Regions from separate parts of the Methylophilus flavus genome, predicted to be linked through region 2. Evidence: predicted binding sites of a transcription regulator. Region 2 holds the regulator's gene; each other region holds the start of a gene.
The links. The regulator sigma-54, encoded in region 2, starts transcription at its own class of promoters, with help from an activator protein. The targets are predictions, from matches to a motif close to TGGCACNNTTCCTGCT.
Positions count from the first base shown of each region.

Region 1 (4,116 bases), on a different contig from region 2:
AGATAATATATTGGCGCACGGCATGACAGCCAAAGCGCTCGCGCATCTCACGCACAGCTTCCAGCACACCTATCTCTTTGTGCACCAGCTCGGAATATTGCTGGAAAGGCGAGAACAGCAAGCGCGGCTGTTTGAGTTCTTCCAGCAAAATACCTATTTTTTCGTCTTCATTAAATTCAGCATAATCAAATTCATAGCCCGCTTTTTGCAGTAGCTCGGTGATCACGGCTTCATGCACATCTGAAGACTGGCGGATATCCACAGTCGCCAGGTGAAAACCAAAAGATTCAATCGCTTTCATCAGTTTGCCCAGGCGCGGGTAAACCAAGGCTTGGCCATGATGCTTACGCAAAGAGTCGGCGATGGCCTTTAAAGGCTGCAATAGCGCTTCAGGACTGTCATACGGGATTGCATCCACCTCCTTTGCGATGGCCCAGCCCGCCCCCGCTAACAGGCTCTCGGCAGTTACCAGCAACCGGTCATGTACGCCATTAAGCGCCAATCGATACGGCTCATCCATACGATGTGCAGACTGGTCACGCGAGGCTTTGGCAAGTGCCATCACGGCTTCATCTACTTTTATCAGGCGGGTGGAGACCCCCAGCTCGCGCTTGAGCTCGGCCAGTTCATCCAGGTAAAAGCGGAACACTGTTACCGCCTGTAAACGCACAGCTTCACGCAAGGTGGTGCCATCCACAAACGGATTACCATCCCGGTCGCCTCCTATCCAGCTACCCATGCGTAAAAAGGCTGGCAAGTGGTAATCACTGCCAGCAGGCATCAATGCCAACAGGTCACGTTCCAGGTCCTGTAACAACTCGGGAATCACATGCAAAAAAGTGCTGTCGTAATAGGTGAGTGCATTTTCAATTTCGTTGACCACCGTCAGCTTGGAGAAACGCAGCATGCGCGTTTGCCACAATGCGGAAACAGCCCCTTGCAGCATCAAGGTATTACGTGTCAGCTGGCGTTCAGCATGCATATGCGCACGCGCAGCCAATAACTCGAGAATGTTGCGCTCAATATCCAGCACGCTTTTGCGTTGCACTTCTGTCGGATGCGCCGTGAGCACCGGTGACACCAGCGCATCGTCAAAAAACTGTTGGATGGTTCCTGCAGACACACCATCCTCGCGCAACTGGGTGAGGGAATAAGACAGCATCCCGGCGACCGGCGCAGGCTCGTGGCTATTGGCCTGTTGCTGTCCATAGAGATCCTCAGCCAGATTGACCAGGTGCTTGTAATAACTCAAGGCACGGACCACGCACACGGTTTGCGCTGGCGTCAATGCTGCCAGCAATTGCTCTAACTGTAACGAGGCGCTCTGGTCGTGTGTTTGATGGAATTTGGTTGCCGCCTGGCGGATGGCAGCAATCTGCTCAAACGCCGCCTGCCCTTCCACCTCTTGAATCGCCTGGTCCAGTAAACTGCCCAATAGTTGAATATTGTCAGACAGCCGCGTCTCGGCCGAAACCACCTCGCTAACCACTTGTTTTTTTATCATGGTGTCTTCTCCCCTAGCTCAGTGATACACTAGCAACAAGCAGGCCACCTTTATATTCTGATTTTTCACATATAAATCATGTGCTTGCAAAAGTCATCGCGTGAAGTAGTTGTGCACTCAATGTGAACATGCACCGATTTGGCCCTGTTGAAATCAGGCGAGAGGCCGGGCGTGAAAGAGCATCATGCATCTATTATGCAAAAAATGAGTCATATTCAGAGATGGCACGCGATGCCCCGATCATGTAAGTGGTAAACAGATGGATGAAAATCGACTGATACAACAGCTGTTACAAGCCTGGCAATCCATAGGCACGCAAGGCCTATGGCATCAGGATGCCTTTTTAGTGTTCATGTGCGTGATTGCCGTCGTGATGCTGTTCTTTACCGGCACAGTGATAGGCTTGTTTTTACAATCACTGTGGGGGATTTTTATCACCCACCGGCATTCTGCTGAGGCAGATAACTAACGATTTGGACTCCGGCGATTCGACTCCGGGTAATGCAGAGAACCAGTTCTGGGCAACCACGGCCATATTGACCTGCCAATCAGCTAACTAAGCAACACCAGATGCGAGCAACTGCCTGATGGCTTCCAGCTCCCGCGGGATATCAGCCGCATAATCCTCATACTGGCGGCCGCCGGTTCTGCCATACCAGTATTTACTATTCCACACATCACCCTCGACTTTATGCAGCACCGCGTGTATCCAGTTTGCCGCATGGTCACTGTAATCCTGCGCAATATTGTGCGCAGCATCCCAGTCACCGGCTTGTGCCAGTATGACGGCTTCCAGCAAATGCGCCTGGTTAGACATGCTCCGGATACTCGATGGTGCCTTTCTGGATGAATTCGATTTTATAACCGTCCGGGTCTTCGATAAACGCGATCACGATGGTGCCATGTTTCATCGGCCCGGCTTCACGTATGACTTTGCCACCCTTGCTTTTTACCAGCTCACAGGCCTGGTAGGCATCATCCACTTCAATCGCCAGATGGCCATAGGCTGCGCCCATATCGTAACTGGCTTTACCATAGTTATAGGTTAATTCCAGCACCGTATTGTTGTATTCGTTGCCATAACCGACAAACGCCAGCGTGAATTCGCCATCCGGGTAATCCTGGGTGCGGATCAGCTTCATGCCCAGCACGCCGGTATAAAAATCGATAGAGCGCTGTAAATCACCAACGCGCAACATGGTATGTAAAATTCGCATTATTACCCCTCTGTTATTTAACTGATTACAAGCTAATCCTACGCCCTGGTAATGCGCAGGTATTTGTCCATCAACTGCTCCTGAGTTTCCACTCGATCCGGGTCCAGCGGAATACAACTGATAGGGCATACCTGCTGGCACTGCGGTTTGTCAAAATGACCTACGCACTCAGTGCACAGGTCAGGATTGATTTCATAAATCTCTTCGCCCTGAAAAATAGCCTCATTCGGGCACACAGGCTCGCACACATCGCAGTTGATACATTCGTCGGTAATAAACAGGGACATTGAACTATAACTTTTGTTTGATGGCGGTTTCAACGCCGGGCGATACGAACTGGTTTACATCGCCGCCCAGGCGCGCTACTTCGCGCACCAAGCTGGAGGAAATAAACATGTATTCTTCTGCTGGTGTCATAAACAGGGTTTCCAGTTTTGGGTACAACTTGCGGTTCATGCCTGCCAACTGGAATTCGTATTCAAAATCGCTGGCAGCGCGCAGTCCGCGGATCACCATCTGCGCGCCCTGTGCCTGGACGAATTGCATCAACAGGCCATCAAACCCAACCACCTTGATATTTTCCCCGGCAAATACCGACTGCGCCAGGTCTACACGCTCCTGCAGGCTGAACAGGGTCTGCTTGCTGGTACTGCCGGCCACCGCCACAATGACCTGGTCAAACAGGTTTGCCGCACGGCGCACGATATCTTCATGCCCCCTAGTGATCGGGTCAAACGTGCCCGGATAGACTGCAATTCTGGTTTTACTCATGCCCTGATTATCCCGAAATCTTTTAAGGGTGCGCCGTTGGTGCTGGTGCGCTGGCGGCTTGCAGCAGATGGTAAAACACCTGACCTGCCTTGCCAGACTTGACCACTTGCCAGTCCGCATCGGATTTTAACGCATATTCGGCTTCAACATATAACCAGCCTTCTGCGGACAAATGTCCGGACAGTAGTGGCAACAACTTATGCAGCCATTGTTTATGATAGGGTGGATCACAAAAAACCACATCGTAACGCTGCGTGTTTTGCGCCAAAAACTTGAGTGCATCGGCCTGGCGGATATCGGCTTTGCTGGCTTGCAGTAATGCCTGGTTTTGCAGCAAGGCCTGAAGCGGGCCCCTGGCAAGCTCCAGCATGGTGACCCGGCTGGCATTGCGTGACAAGGCTTCAAACCCGAGCGCACCGGTGCCGGCAAACAGGTCCAGGCAGGTTTTACCAGTCAGCTCCTGTCCCAGCCAATTGAACACGGTTTGGCGCACGCGGTCCGGCGTGGGGCGAAGGCCATCGGCATCCGGGAATTTGAGTACCCGGCTGCGCCATACACCGGCATTGATACGCACTTGATTCATGAAGGTGATTCAATCGATTAGCAACGAAAAGGCTCTATTAT
Region 1 covers NZ_JBHTLN010000001.1:1,122,724-1,126,839, forward strand. Annotated here, with positions in the region: gene ppc (phosphoenolpyruvate carboxylase) at 1-1,504, opposite strand, end outside; gene ACFQ2T_RS05470 (hypothetical protein) at 1,764-1,973, shown strand; gene ACFQ2T_RS05475 (hypothetical protein) at 2,061-2,321, opposite strand; gene gloA (lactoylglutathione lyase) at 2,314-2,721, opposite strand; gene ACFQ2T_RS05485 (YfhL family 4Fe-4S dicluster ferredoxin) at 2,760-3,008, opposite strand; gene coaD (pantetheine-phosphate adenylyltransferase) at 3,013-3,492, opposite strand; gene rsmD (16S rRNA (guanine(966)-N(2))-methyltransferase RsmD) at 3,515-4,075, opposite strand.
Region 1: ppc (phosphoenolpyruvate carboxylase) is a predicted target of sigma-54. The motif match lies at 1,536-1,551, and genes of this name have one in related genera.

Region 2 (4,116 bases):
AGCCTGCGAAAACAAAAAGCACGGCCACCACCAAAAGGGCCACGCCTAAAATCAAGGCAATAATCAAGGATCGATGATTCTGGAGAGATGAGTTGAAAACGTACAAGCAATTATTTTATGTGACCTGCCTGCTACTTGGCACGCTGTTGCATTGGTCAAATACAGTCAAGGCCGAAGAGTCTGATCGTGAGCAACCGATTGAGCTGGAAGCCGACACCGTCAGCGTCAACGATGCAAAAAAAATTAGTACCTACACAGGTAACGTCATCCTCAACCAGGGCACCCTGCAGATCAAGGCGGACAAAATGATCGTCCGCGAAGATCAGGACGGCTTTCAGCATAGCACCTGTATCGGCAGCCCGAGCAGGCCGACCACCTTCAAGCAGAAGCGCACCGGTAAAAACGAATGGATGCAAGGCAGCGGCCAGCGCATTGAATACAATGGCCGTATGGATAAAGTGCAACTGTATACCGATGCCTGGGTCAAACGTGGCGAAGACATTGTCACCGGTGATTACATCAGCTACGACGCCAATGCGGAATATGCGGAAGTGATCGGTGGCACCAAAGCCAATCCTAATGGCACTGCCAACAGCCGGGTCAAGGCGATTATTCAGCCCAAGAACAAAACTACCCCTCCTGTGATTGATAACAAGGCCAATGCACAGCAAGGGCTGCGCATGAACCGTTCATTACAGCTCAGGACAGAACCGGCAGCGAGCGGCACCGCAAACGAAATCAAGAAAGATCCACAGTAAAGACTGGCAATATGCAAACAACTGCTTCACCAGACAATAGCCATTTAAGCGTCAGCCATTTAAAAAAAGCTTACCAGGGTCGCACAGTCGTCAGGAACACGACGCTGGAGCTGCATAGCGGCGAAGTGATCGGTTTACTGGGCCCGAACGGTGCAGGCAAAACCACCAGCTTTTACATGATTGTCGGCCTGGTCGCCCTTGATGACGGGCACATCACCCTGAACGGCACCGATGTCAGCCACGCCCCCATGCATGAACGCGCGCGCATGGGCCTGGCCTACCTGCCGCAGGAAGCCTCCATTTTCCGCAAGATGACAGTGACAGATAACATCCTGTCTATCCTGGAAACCCGCCCTTACACGTCAGAAGAACGTGAAGCCAAACTCGAATCATTGCTGGATCAATTGCATATACAGCACATCCGCAACAGCCAGGCGGTCAGCTTGTCCGGTGGTGAACGCCGCCGTGTGGAGATCGCCCGTTGCCTGGCGACTGACCCGAAGTTTATTTTGCTGGATGAGCCGTTTGCCGGTATCGACCCGATTGCAGTGATCGAGATCCAGAAAATCATCCGTTATTTGAGCAGCCAGAATATCGGCATCCTGATTACAGACCACAACGTTCGCGAAACGCTGGATATCTGTGACCGCGCCTACATCGTGAATGAAGGCGCAGTATTTGCCGCCGGCACGCCCGATGAAATCATCCAGAATGAAGGTGTGCGTGAAGTATATCTGGGCAAAAACTTTAGGCTGTAATCCCTTATGAAGCAAAACCTGCAATTACGCATGTCGCAAAACCTGGCACTGACGCCGCAGTTGCAGCAGTCTATCCGCCTGTTGCAGCTGTCGACGCTGGAATTGAGCCAGGAGCTGGAAGCTATCTTGCAGGAAAACCCCTTGCTCGAGATGGCCGATAATAATGAAGAAGGCGAGTTTGAAGACAATACGCCCGACGCCCCGTTAGCGGCGCAGGCTGAAGTCGAAGACGCCAGCTCCTTTGACGTCGCCATGCAGCAGCAAGATATCCCCTCACCGGCCGACACACTGCGTGAAGAATTGCGCGATGACCTCAGCGGCAATGAAGGTGAATTGCCCAACCTGAATGAAGAATTTACCCCGCCGGAATTTGAAGACGATTACGGCGAGTTTGGCAGCACCAGTAACTGGGATGAAGCAGGCCGTAACAACAATGATGATGAAGACGGTGACTTCTCCCGCCAGGATGCCACCAATATCAGCCTGCGTGACCACCTGATAGACCAGATTCAGCTGGCACATTTGTCACATCGCGATATGAGCCTGGTCAAACTGCTGCTCGACAGCATCAATGACGATGGCTACCTCGAACAGGATCTGCAGGAAGTCGTTGAGAACCTGCCGGAGGAACTGGAAGTGGATTTGCTGGAACTGGAAACGGCACTCAAGTTGATCCAGAATCTGGACCCGATAGGCATAGGTGCACGCGATTTGCGTGAATGCCTGTTGCTGCAACTGAATGCCCTGCCAGCAAGCACACCCTACCTGAAAGTCGCTATCGCCCTGGTCAAGGACCATCTGGCGCTGCTTGCCAATAAAGACTTTATTAAGCTACGCAAGCAACTTGGCTGCGATGAAGCCTCACTCAAAGGCGCGCAGCAATTGATACGCCAGCAAAATCCAAGGCCAGGCAGCGAATTTTCGAACTTTAGCCATGATCATTTTATCCAGCATGATGTGGTGGTGAAAAAGATCAAAGGTATCTGGGTAGCCACCCTGAATGATGGCGTGATCCCGAAATTGCGCATCAACCAGATGTACGCCGACATCCTCAAACGTAACAGAGATAGCTCAGGCCAGTACCTGCAAAGCCAGATGCAGGAAGCGAAATGGATGATCAAGAATATCCAGCAGCGCTTCTCGACGATTTTGCGCGTCTCGCAGGCGATTGTGGACCGTCAGCGTAACTTCTTTGAGCACGGCGACATTGCCATGCGCCCACTGGTATTACGCGAAATCGCAGAAGAGCTGGACCTACACGAAAGTACCGTTTCACGCGTCACTACCCATAAGTACATGCTCACTGCCAGGGGCGTGTATGAACTGAAATACTTCTTTGGCAGTTCGGTTGCCACAGATGCAGGCGGTTCATGCTCGGCCACGGCTATTCGCGCGCTGATCAAGCAGATGGTGGCAGAAGAGAATGAGAAAAAACCGCTGTCCGATAACCAGATTACCGACACGCTGGCGCAACAAGGCATAGTAGTTGCACGCAGGACGATTGCCAAATACCGTGAATCACTGAGTATCCCGCCTGCGAATTTGCGTAAATCGCTTTGATTTTTTAAGCATCGCCAGAATCAAAAAGGCCGCTATTCAGCGGCCTTTATTTTTAAAATAACAGCGTTTACCGAATCGTTATCCTGGCAAATTTCCGCTTACCCACCTGGGCAACCACTACGCTTTTTGCTAATTGCAGATTTTTGTCTTCCACCTTGACGCTATCCAGTTTCACCCCACCCTGCAGAATCGCACGCATCGCTTCACTGGTGCTTTCCACTAAACCAGCCTGCTTCAATAACTGGCTGATGCCTATGCTGTCACCTTCAATCGTCAATGCAATTTCAGGCACGTCATCAGGAATGCCGCCTTTGGCGCGCGTCTGGAAATCCTGTAATGCTTTTTCAGCAGCGGCCTGGCCATGGAAACGGGCAACGATTTCCTGCGCAAAACCTACCTTGATATTGCGCGGGTTTTCGCCTCCTTCAACACTGGCTTTCCATGCAGCAATGGTTTCCAGCGAAGCAAAAGACAGCAAATTGATATAACGCCACATCAGTTCATCAGAGATAGACATGATCTTGGCAAAAATACTCTCGGGCGCCTCGCTGATACCAATATAGTTGCCTAATGATTTGGACATTTTATTGACGCCATCCAGACCTTCCAGCAATGGCATCATCAACACACATTGTTGCGACTGGCCAGCCTGTTTTTGCAGCTCACGCCCCATCAGCAGGTTAAACTTCTGGTCGGTGCCGCCCAGCTCCATATCTGACTGCAATGCCACCGAATCATAGCCCTGCAACAGCGGGTACAGGAATTCGTGAATCGCAATCGGCTGGTTACCCTTGAAACGTTTGGAAAAATCATCGCGCTCCAGCATGCGCGCAACGGTATGGCTGGCAGCCAGTTTAATCATACCTGCCGCACCAAGCTCGCTTAACCATTTGGAGTTAAACACGATTTCAGTTTTGGCCGGGTCCAGTATTTTAAATACTTGCTCGGCATAGGTATCGGCGTTGATTTTGACCTGCTCGACGGTCAGCGGCGGGCGGGTGGTGCTCTTGCCCGTAGGGTCGCCTATCATGCCGGTGAAG
Region 2 covers NZ_JBHTLN010000002.1:73,259-77,374, reverse strand. Annotated here, with positions in the region: gene lptC (LPS export ABC transporter periplasmic protein LptC) at 1-77, shown strand, start outside; gene lptA (lipopolysaccharide transport periplasmic protein LptA) at 93-758, shown strand; gene lptB (LPS export ABC transporter ATP-binding protein) at 770-1,516, shown strand; gene ACFQ2T_RS10320 (RNA polymerase factor sigma-54) at 1,523-3,076, shown strand; gene tyrS (tyrosine--tRNA ligase) at 3,144-4,116, opposite strand, start outside.

Region 3 (4,116 bases), on a different contig from region 2:
ATCGTCATCCATACACGGCATATCGTCGTGTACCAGCGAAAAAGCATGTATGAGCTCCACCGAAACGGCGGCTGCATCCGCCGAACTGGCTGGCGCACCCAATAGCTCAGCAGAGGCGTAGCTCAATAATGCACGTACGCGCTTGCCGCCACCTAGCACAGCATAGCGCATAGCAGCATGCAATCTTTCCGGCTGGATATCCACTACAGGCAATGTATCGTCCAGCGCCGCTTCCACGCGCTGCTGGTGAATGGCTGCCCAAGGCTCAAATGTAAATGAAGAAATACTCATGACGGTAAGTGAGGGTTGTGGCGAATCACTCAATGTCGAAAGGCGTTAATTGCTGTTGCTGATTTAGGATCAATACAGTTTGCTCAGCTTCTTGCAGCGATGCCTGACAGGCGTGCAACAATTGCATGCCATCGGCATATGCGGTAAGCGCCGCTTCCAGAGGCAACTCTCCAGACTCCATGTTTCTGACAATCGTCTCCAACGCGGCTATGCGCTGTGCAAAAGTTTGCGTATCACTTGCCGCATCGGGAGATTTTTTTGGAACACTCATGAAGGTCAACCTGTTAAAACGCCTGACATTTTAACAAAAGTCTTCCGGTTGCGGGATTATTCTCGGAAGGTTGGAAGCAGATCAGGCAGGTAACACGCGTAACAGGAAGTTGCGGATATCATCTATCTCCTGTTCGCATACGCTATGCGGCATGTCGTATTCGTGCCATTCCACCGGATATCCAGCGTCTTCCAGCACTTCTCGCGAGGATTGCGCGGTGGATAATGCGATGACATTATCAAACCGGCCATGCGCCATCCAGATAGGCATGTGTTGATTTACAGGGTGCTGCTCACTGGAAAGTTTACTTTTCAAAGGCAGGTAAGTGGAGAGTGCGAGGATGCCAGCTAAAGGCTGGCTGAACCGTGTAGCAGTATGCAGCGCAATCGCGCCACCTTGCGAAAACCCGGCCAGTAGAATTCGATCAGATGAAATCCCTGTAGAGATTTCGCTCTCAATCAGCGTGTTAATCAGGCCCTGCATTTTTTTGATGCCAGCCTCGTCCTGGGGGCTATCCGTTTCAAGGCCAAAGATGTCATACCAAGCACGCATCTCGTAACCATTGTTCAGGCTTACTGGTCGGTAGGGTGCATGCGGCAGGATAAATTTAATGTGCGGCAGGTTGAGCATCTGTACCACAGGCTTAAAGTCATGACCGTCAGCGCCCAGTCCATGCATCCAGATCACGGTGGCTGTCGAGTCTTTAGTGTTGAGCGTGATGTTTTCCAGCATGTTGGGCAGTATAAATGAAACTTTCATTATATCAGCTGGTAGTCTGGACCTCTCTACTAAGGAGGTTAGAGATTAAAGTGTAGCGACAGTCCTGGTGCACAATACCTCTGCACTTAGGTCGCAATTAATATTGGCGGTGCCGGGTGCTTTCGCTAAAGCGGAAAAAGTAGTTGCGGTCGTGACTGCGGCGCCATTGTTTATTTCACTGCAGGCGCGTGCTATGGGTGCCGGAATATCGGCGGATGGTTTATTAAGCTGAATGTCTGTGCTCACTCTTCTTGCGTAAGCGTCTGCCTCAGCCAGACATGCATTGTCTGCCGCGGCTTGCGTGTAATTTTGATAGGCGGGAATTGCGATAGCGGCAAGGATACCTATGATGGCAACAACGATAGTTAATTCAATTAGCGTGAAGCCATGATGTATACGCATTCTTGCACCCTTATAATGTAAAAGAGTTGATTTTAGCCTTGGGTTTTTAGCTGGCAATTAAATAAAAGCCCTGCAAGTGCAGGGCTTTTATTGATTTATTACGTATTAAGGTGCGGCAGCCAGAGTACAAGTGCCACCAGTAGCCAGGTTGCATGTAACTAGACGATCGCCTGGGTTTCTTGGTGTAGCAGTAATAGGACCCAATGTAGCCAAGGTCATGCCAGCAGCACTTTGTATAGTACCGTTACATGCTCCAACTCCAGCAGCTGGAGGTGCGGCAATAGGAGTTCTGCCTGTTGTGATATCTGTTAACGCTCTCTTGGCATAAGCGCTTGATTCAGATAAGCAAGCGTTATTTGCGGCATCACGTGTGTAATCCTGATATGCTGGAATCGCTACAGAAGCCAAAATACCGATAATGGCTACAACGATCATCAATTCAATCAGGGTGAAACCTTGTTGTACGTGTTTTTTCATCATGTTTCCTTCAGTCAAAGTTTAAAGTGAACAACTTACAGTTCAGCCACTGCTTTTCTAACAGTGTTCGGTAAGCTATAAGCAATAGGTGTGCCACAGGAAAAAAATAGACCATAACTTATTGAAAAAAAAGAATTAAACACGTTTTACCCTTTATTTCTATAAATTGATACTGAATTGTTAAAGGTAGGCAAGTTGAATAATAGGTGACGAAAAATGACAGGATTTGTCAGTTATGCAGAATATGAGTGATTTTTTTTGTCAGAATATTCATTCTGTGTAGCGCAAACCGCATAAGCAAAAAAGGGATTGTGTGGTACACAATCCCTTTATTTGTGACAGTGTCAGACTTTTGGCCTGGACTGCATTTGCAAAAACTTCAATACTACGACGTAAGACTTACCAGAATTTCCACCAGGGTTTACTGTTGCCTTGCGAACTTTTTCCAGAACCCTGGCTAATTACTTTCCCGATTCGGCTACCTTTTTCAGGCTTTCCAGACCTGGATCAAAATACTCGTTGATGGCTTTAGTTGCTGCATCATCGTTTTGCTCTGGTTTAGGGATGTTTGAAGAGTCAGCACGTGTGTAGCTGCCTTTGACGGTCACTACAGTTTCGCTGCCTTTGGCAGTGACAGAAACAGTTGGATAAAAGTTTGACAGTTGCAGTGTGCTTTTATCCAGGACGTACTCATATTTCAGACGCATGCCAGCATCGTCGATGGAGCGCAGTTTTTCGTACATGGTGCCGCCATTTTTCAGTTTGACGGTACGGTAAGTGGTGTCATCACCGTTTTCGTCTTTCTTCTGTTCTACTTTTGTAGACTCAACGCCGGAGTGCCAGGCTTGTACGTTGCCGAAGTCTTTCAGCAAGGCCCACACTTTTGCCGGTGGCGCCTTGATGGTGACAGTTTTTTCAAAACGTAATGCCGCGGCACCGTGCGCAGCTGCCGTCAATGGAATCAATGGCAATAAAGAAACGGCAATGATGCCAAATATTTTTTTCATTTCAATCTCCTGATATTTACAGATGTTTTAAAGCTTAAAAGTAATCAGTCTTCTGAGTTTTAAAATAACCCGTGACTTTACCTAAAAAAATGACTCTTTGCGACTAGTTCATGGGCAATCCTGTGAAAAAACTAAAAAAGTGGGAGGCGGAACATATTCAGTTATCTTGCTTCCAGAATAAATTGCCCAAACGACCTGCATAGTTTTGGACTTGCAATGGTATTTGTCACTGTATTGGTCTTGGCATCAATCACCGACACAGTGTCAGAGCCCCAGTTGGCAACGATGACTTGTTGGTTTGTTTTGTCATACGCAATGCCTTCGGGAAACTCGCCAACGGCTATGGTGTTGATAGTGTTGCCATTGGCAATATCAATCACAGACACGCTTTCTGCATGGTTGTTGCTGACATACGCCCATCGCCCATCGGGGCTGATAGCTACTCCATAAGGATGCTGCCCCGTTTTCATAGCGCTGGTTTGTAGCGAATCTACATTGAGCAGCGTCAGTGTATTGCTGACCACATTCACCACAAATACTGTCTTGCCATCAGGACTTAAAGTGAGGGCAAACGGATGGATGCCTACCTTTACCTGCGCAATCGTTTGTAGTGTACGCGTGTCAACCACTGTCACATCATCGCTATCCCGATTGGCGATAAACAGCTTCTTGTTATCTGCACTCACCGCCATGCCGGAAGGGGTTTTGCCTGCTTTGAAGGCTTTGTGTTTTTCCGGATGGGCTGTGTCAATGGCAATCACTTGCGCGCCACCCCAGTCCGCGACATATAGCGTTTTCTCGTCACGGCTCAAGGTAATGCCGACTGCCTGGATATTCACCGGTATTTCTTTTATCACTTGCTGGGTGCGGCTGTTGATGATGGAAACGGTTTGGCTGTTGGCGTTGCTG
Region 3 covers NZ_JBHTLN010000001.1:1,386,457-1,390,572, reverse strand. Annotated here, with positions in the region: gene ACFQ2T_RS06810 (polyprenyl synthetase family protein) at 1-291, opposite strand, end outside; gene xseB (exodeoxyribonuclease VII small subunit) at 317-562, opposite strand; gene ACFQ2T_RS06800 (alpha/beta hydrolase) at 644-1,294, opposite strand; gene ACFQ2T_RS06795 (prepilin-type N-terminal cleavage/methylation domain-containing protein) at 1,367-1,723, opposite strand; gene ACFQ2T_RS06790 (pilin) at 1,829-2,200, opposite strand; gene ACFQ2T_RS06785 (SRPBCC family protein) at 2,662-3,207, opposite strand; gene ACFQ2T_RS06780 (beta-propeller fold lactonase family protein) at 3,369-4,116, opposite strand, start outside.
Region 3: ACFQ2T_RS06790 (pilin) is a predicted target of sigma-54. The motif match lies at 2,281-2,296, and genes of this name have one in related genera.

Region 4 (4,116 bases), 580 kb from region 2:
ATGAATGGCTGTTGGGCAGCCTGACCGAGTTTGAAGGCAAGAAGCTGCAATCCATCGCCAAAGGTGATCTGGATTTAGGCAAGCTGGAAGACGAAGCTGATAAAGAAGCCCAGAAGCAGGTGGAAGAAAATGCTAAAGGTCTGGTGGAGCGCATCAAGGCGGCGCTGGGTGATGCGGTGAAGGAAGTAAAAGTGACGCATCGCTTAACTGATTCTCCAGCTTGTCTGGTAGCTGGTGAGCACGATCTTTCCGGTAATCTGGCGCGTATTCTGAAAGCAGCCGGACAACAGGCGCCTGAGAGCAAGCCTATCCTGGAAGTCAACCCAGCGCACAGGTTGGTTGAAAAACTGCAGGCTGAAAGTGATGATGCGAAATTTGCCGATTATGCGCATGTGCTGTTTGACCAGGCTTTGCTGGCAGAAGGCGGACAGTTGGAGGATCCTGCCAGCTTTGTGAAACGCATCAATAGCCTGATTCTTTAAGTCTTAGTTAAATATTCAGCAAGATTGGCTTCAAATATAAAACCCGCTTAGGCGGGTTTTATATTTTTATAAGTTATATCAATATAATCCAAAATTATTTTCAGGTATTAAGGAAGCTTGGTAGATTAAAAGACTCAACGATTGTTAAGGGGCTGGATATGCGCACTACCGTGAAACTGTTGCCGTGGTTGTTATCAATAATGGCTGGCCACGCCTTCGCCACCGATGGTTATTTTGCCCACGGCTATGGAGTTAAGGGTTTGGGTTTGGGTGGCGTGGGCATTGCGCTGCCGCAAGACGCGCTGGCAGCGGCTACCAATCCGGCTGGTTTGGGTATTGTCGGTGACAGGATCGATTTTGGCGTCACCTGGTTCAAGCCAGACCGTGACGTTCGCCTCAGTAATACCGCCGGTGGCAGCGGGGCGCTGGATGGCCGTTATGATGGCAATGATACCGAACATTTTTTTATTCCTGAATTTGGCTATAACCGGGTGATCAATGACCGCACCACACTGGGCGTGAGTGTCTATGGTAATGGCGGCATGAATACGGACTACAAGGATGGCATTCCTTATTTCAATACGACTGGCAGCCGCACGGGGATTGATTACCTGCAAGTAGTGGTGGCGCCAACCGCTACCTGGCGCGTGAATGAACAGCATGTGTTGGGCGTGTCACTGAATCTGGCCTACCAGCGTTTTGAGGCGAAGGGTTTGCAGAACTTTGATAATGCGCTCTCAACGACTTCTGTCGGCAATGTGACCAACAACGGACATGATAATTCTTATGGCGCCGGCTTGCGTTTCGGCTGGGTTGGCCAGGTGAGTGATGCCGTGACTTTGGGTGCCACTTATCAAACCAAAACCTACGCCAGCAAGTTTGATAAATATAAGGGCCTGTTTGCAGAAGGCGGCGATATTGATATTCCGGCCAATTATGGCATTGGTATTGCCATTAAAACCACGCCATCATTAACATTGGCTGCCGATGCGCAACGTATTCTATATTCTGATGTAGATTCTATTGGTAATCTGTCATTGAGCAATTTATTGGCTGGCAATGCCCTTGGTTCATCTAAAGGTCCAGGGTTTGGTTGGCGAGACGTTACGGTCTTCAAGGTCGGTGCACAATATGCTTATAGCGACACATTAACGTTGCGTGCTGGCTACAATCACAGCTCCCAACCGGTACGCAGTAGCGAGACCCTTCTTAATATCCTGGCACCTGCTGTGGTGCAGGATCACCTTACATTAGGCGCAACCTATACTTTGCCGAACAAAGCTGAGCTTTCCTTCTTCTTCGCGCATGCCTTTGAAAACAAAGTGCGCGGTAGTAACTCTATTCCTGCAGGTGCGCCATTCGGCGGCGGAGAGGCTGACTTACGTATGAACCAGAATTCCCTGGGTGTTGCTTACGGTTGGGCGTTGTAGGCTAAATCTGTGATTTTCTATATGATTGTCTGAGTGCGTTTCCGCTTTCAGTCATTAAAATTACATTTATCGTAATTTATAATAAAGCCATGGCACCTTCGCCGTGGCTTTTTGTCATAAAGGGCAATAGCCGCGACAGGCTTGTTTTTTGCTTTTAAGTTAGACAATCACATCCGTTATTGATTATTTCAGGGGAAGATGCATGGCCACTAATGCCAAATCCACACGTAACAAGACTAACAAGATAGAAACCATCCATAACGCTGAAGACTTTTTGCTGACGCAGTTGCCGATTCCGCAAGCTTTGCGCAACCATCTGACATTTTCTCTTGGTAAATCCAACTCCTGGGCCACCACGCGAGACTGGTACCAAACCGCGGCCTTTACCGTGCGCGATCATTTAATGAGTCGCTGGGTGATTACCCGTGACGCTTATCGCGATGCCAATACCAAGCGTGTCTATTATTTATCACTAGAATTTTTGATTGGCCGCATGCTGTCTAACGCGGCACTGAATTTGGGCGTTGCACCGGAACTAAGCGAGGGTCTGCAGGAAATCGGCCAGCAGCTGGAAGGCGTAGCCGAGATGGAGCCGGATGCCGCGCTTGGCAACGGTGGTCTGGGCAGATTGGCGGCGTGTTTCGTAGACTCCATGGCGACCATGGACATCCCGGCGACTGGTTATGGCATACGCTATGACTATGGCATGTTCAGGCAAAGCATTGAGGGTGGTCAGCAGGTTGAAAACCCGGATAACTGGCTGCGCTACCAGAATATCTGGGAAGTGCAGCGCCCTGAGCATACTTGCGAAGTAAAATTTTATGGCCGTGTAGTGCAGGTGCATACAGAGCGGGGCAATGAGCGCCACTGGATAGATACCGCCAGCGTAGTGGCCATGCCGTATGATGTCCCAGTGCCGGGTTATGGCACACAAACCGTTAATAATCTGCGCTTGTGGTCTGCCAAAGCCGCTAAAGAGTTTGACCTGGCATCGTTTAATCAGGGTAATTACGATAAGTCTGTCGAAGGTCGTCATGGGGCGGAGACTATTTCCCAGGTGCTGTATCCAAACGATGCTTCCGAATCTGGTAAAGAATTACGTTTAAAGCAGCAATACTTTTTTGTGTCAGCCTCTACGCAGGATATCCTGCACCGCTTTATCACCAATAATCCGGACTGGGAAACCTTGCCGGAAAAAGTCGCCATCCAGCTAAACGATACCCATCCTGCGATTGCCGTGGCTGAAATGATGTACCAGCTGATTGATCATTACCACCTAGCGTGGGACAAAGCCTGGAGCCTAGTCACTAAAATATTTGCCTACACCAATCACACGCTGATGCCAGAGGCGCTCGAAACCTGGTCGGTGGATCTGTTTTCATCGTTGCTTCCACGCCACCTCGAAATCATTTACGAAATCAACCATCGTTTCCTGCAGATGGTAAACCAGCATTTCCCGGGCGACAGTGGCTTGCTTAGCCGCGTTTCCATTATTGATGAAGCGAATGGGCGCCGTGTGCGTATGGCGCATCTGGCCGTGGTCGGCAGTCACACGGTGAATGGCGTGGCCGCATTGCATAGTGAATTACTCAAAACCACATTGTTTGCCGATTTCAATAAAATCTATCCGGGCAAGTTTACCAATGTGACCAACGGCATCACGCCGCGTCGCTGGCTCAATCAGGCTAACCCTTTGCTGACCGATTTGCTAACCAAGCATATAGGTACGGGTTTTCAGAAAGACCTGGGGCTGATAAAAAATATCGAGCCTTTGGCAGATAATGCTGCCTTCAGGAAAGCTTTCCGCGAGGTCAAAGCGGCCAATAAGCAGCGTCTGGCCTATAAGATACTGCAGAAAACGGGTGTGGCGATTAACCCGCAAGCGATATTTGATGTACAGATCAAACGTATTCACGAATATAAGCGCCAGTTATTAAATGTGTTGCATGTCATCACCCTGTACAACCGGATTCGTAGCGGCCAAGCAAAGAACCATGTGCCGCGCGTGGTGATCTTTGCCGGTAAAGCCGCGCCAGGTTACTGGCTGGCCAAACAGATCATCCGCTTGATTAATGATGTCGCGACTTTGATTAACAATGACCCGGTAATCGGTGACCAGCTGAAAGTGGTTTTCTATCCAAACTATGAAGTGAGCGCCGCTGAAATCCTGTTCCCGGGTGCCGACTTGTCCGAGCAGATTTCTA
Region 4 covers NZ_JBHTLN010000002.1:658,020-662,135, forward strand. Annotated here, with positions in the region: gene htpG (molecular chaperone HtpG) at 1-482, shown strand, start outside; gene ACFQ2T_RS13145 (OmpP1/FadL family transporter) at 641-1,912, shown strand; gene ACFQ2T_RS13150 (glycogen/starch/alpha-glucan phosphorylase) at 2,115-4,116, shown strand, end outside.
Region 4: ACFQ2T_RS13150 (glycogen/starch/alpha-glucan phosphorylase) is a predicted target of sigma-54. The motif match lies at 2,050-2,065, and genes of this name have one in related genera.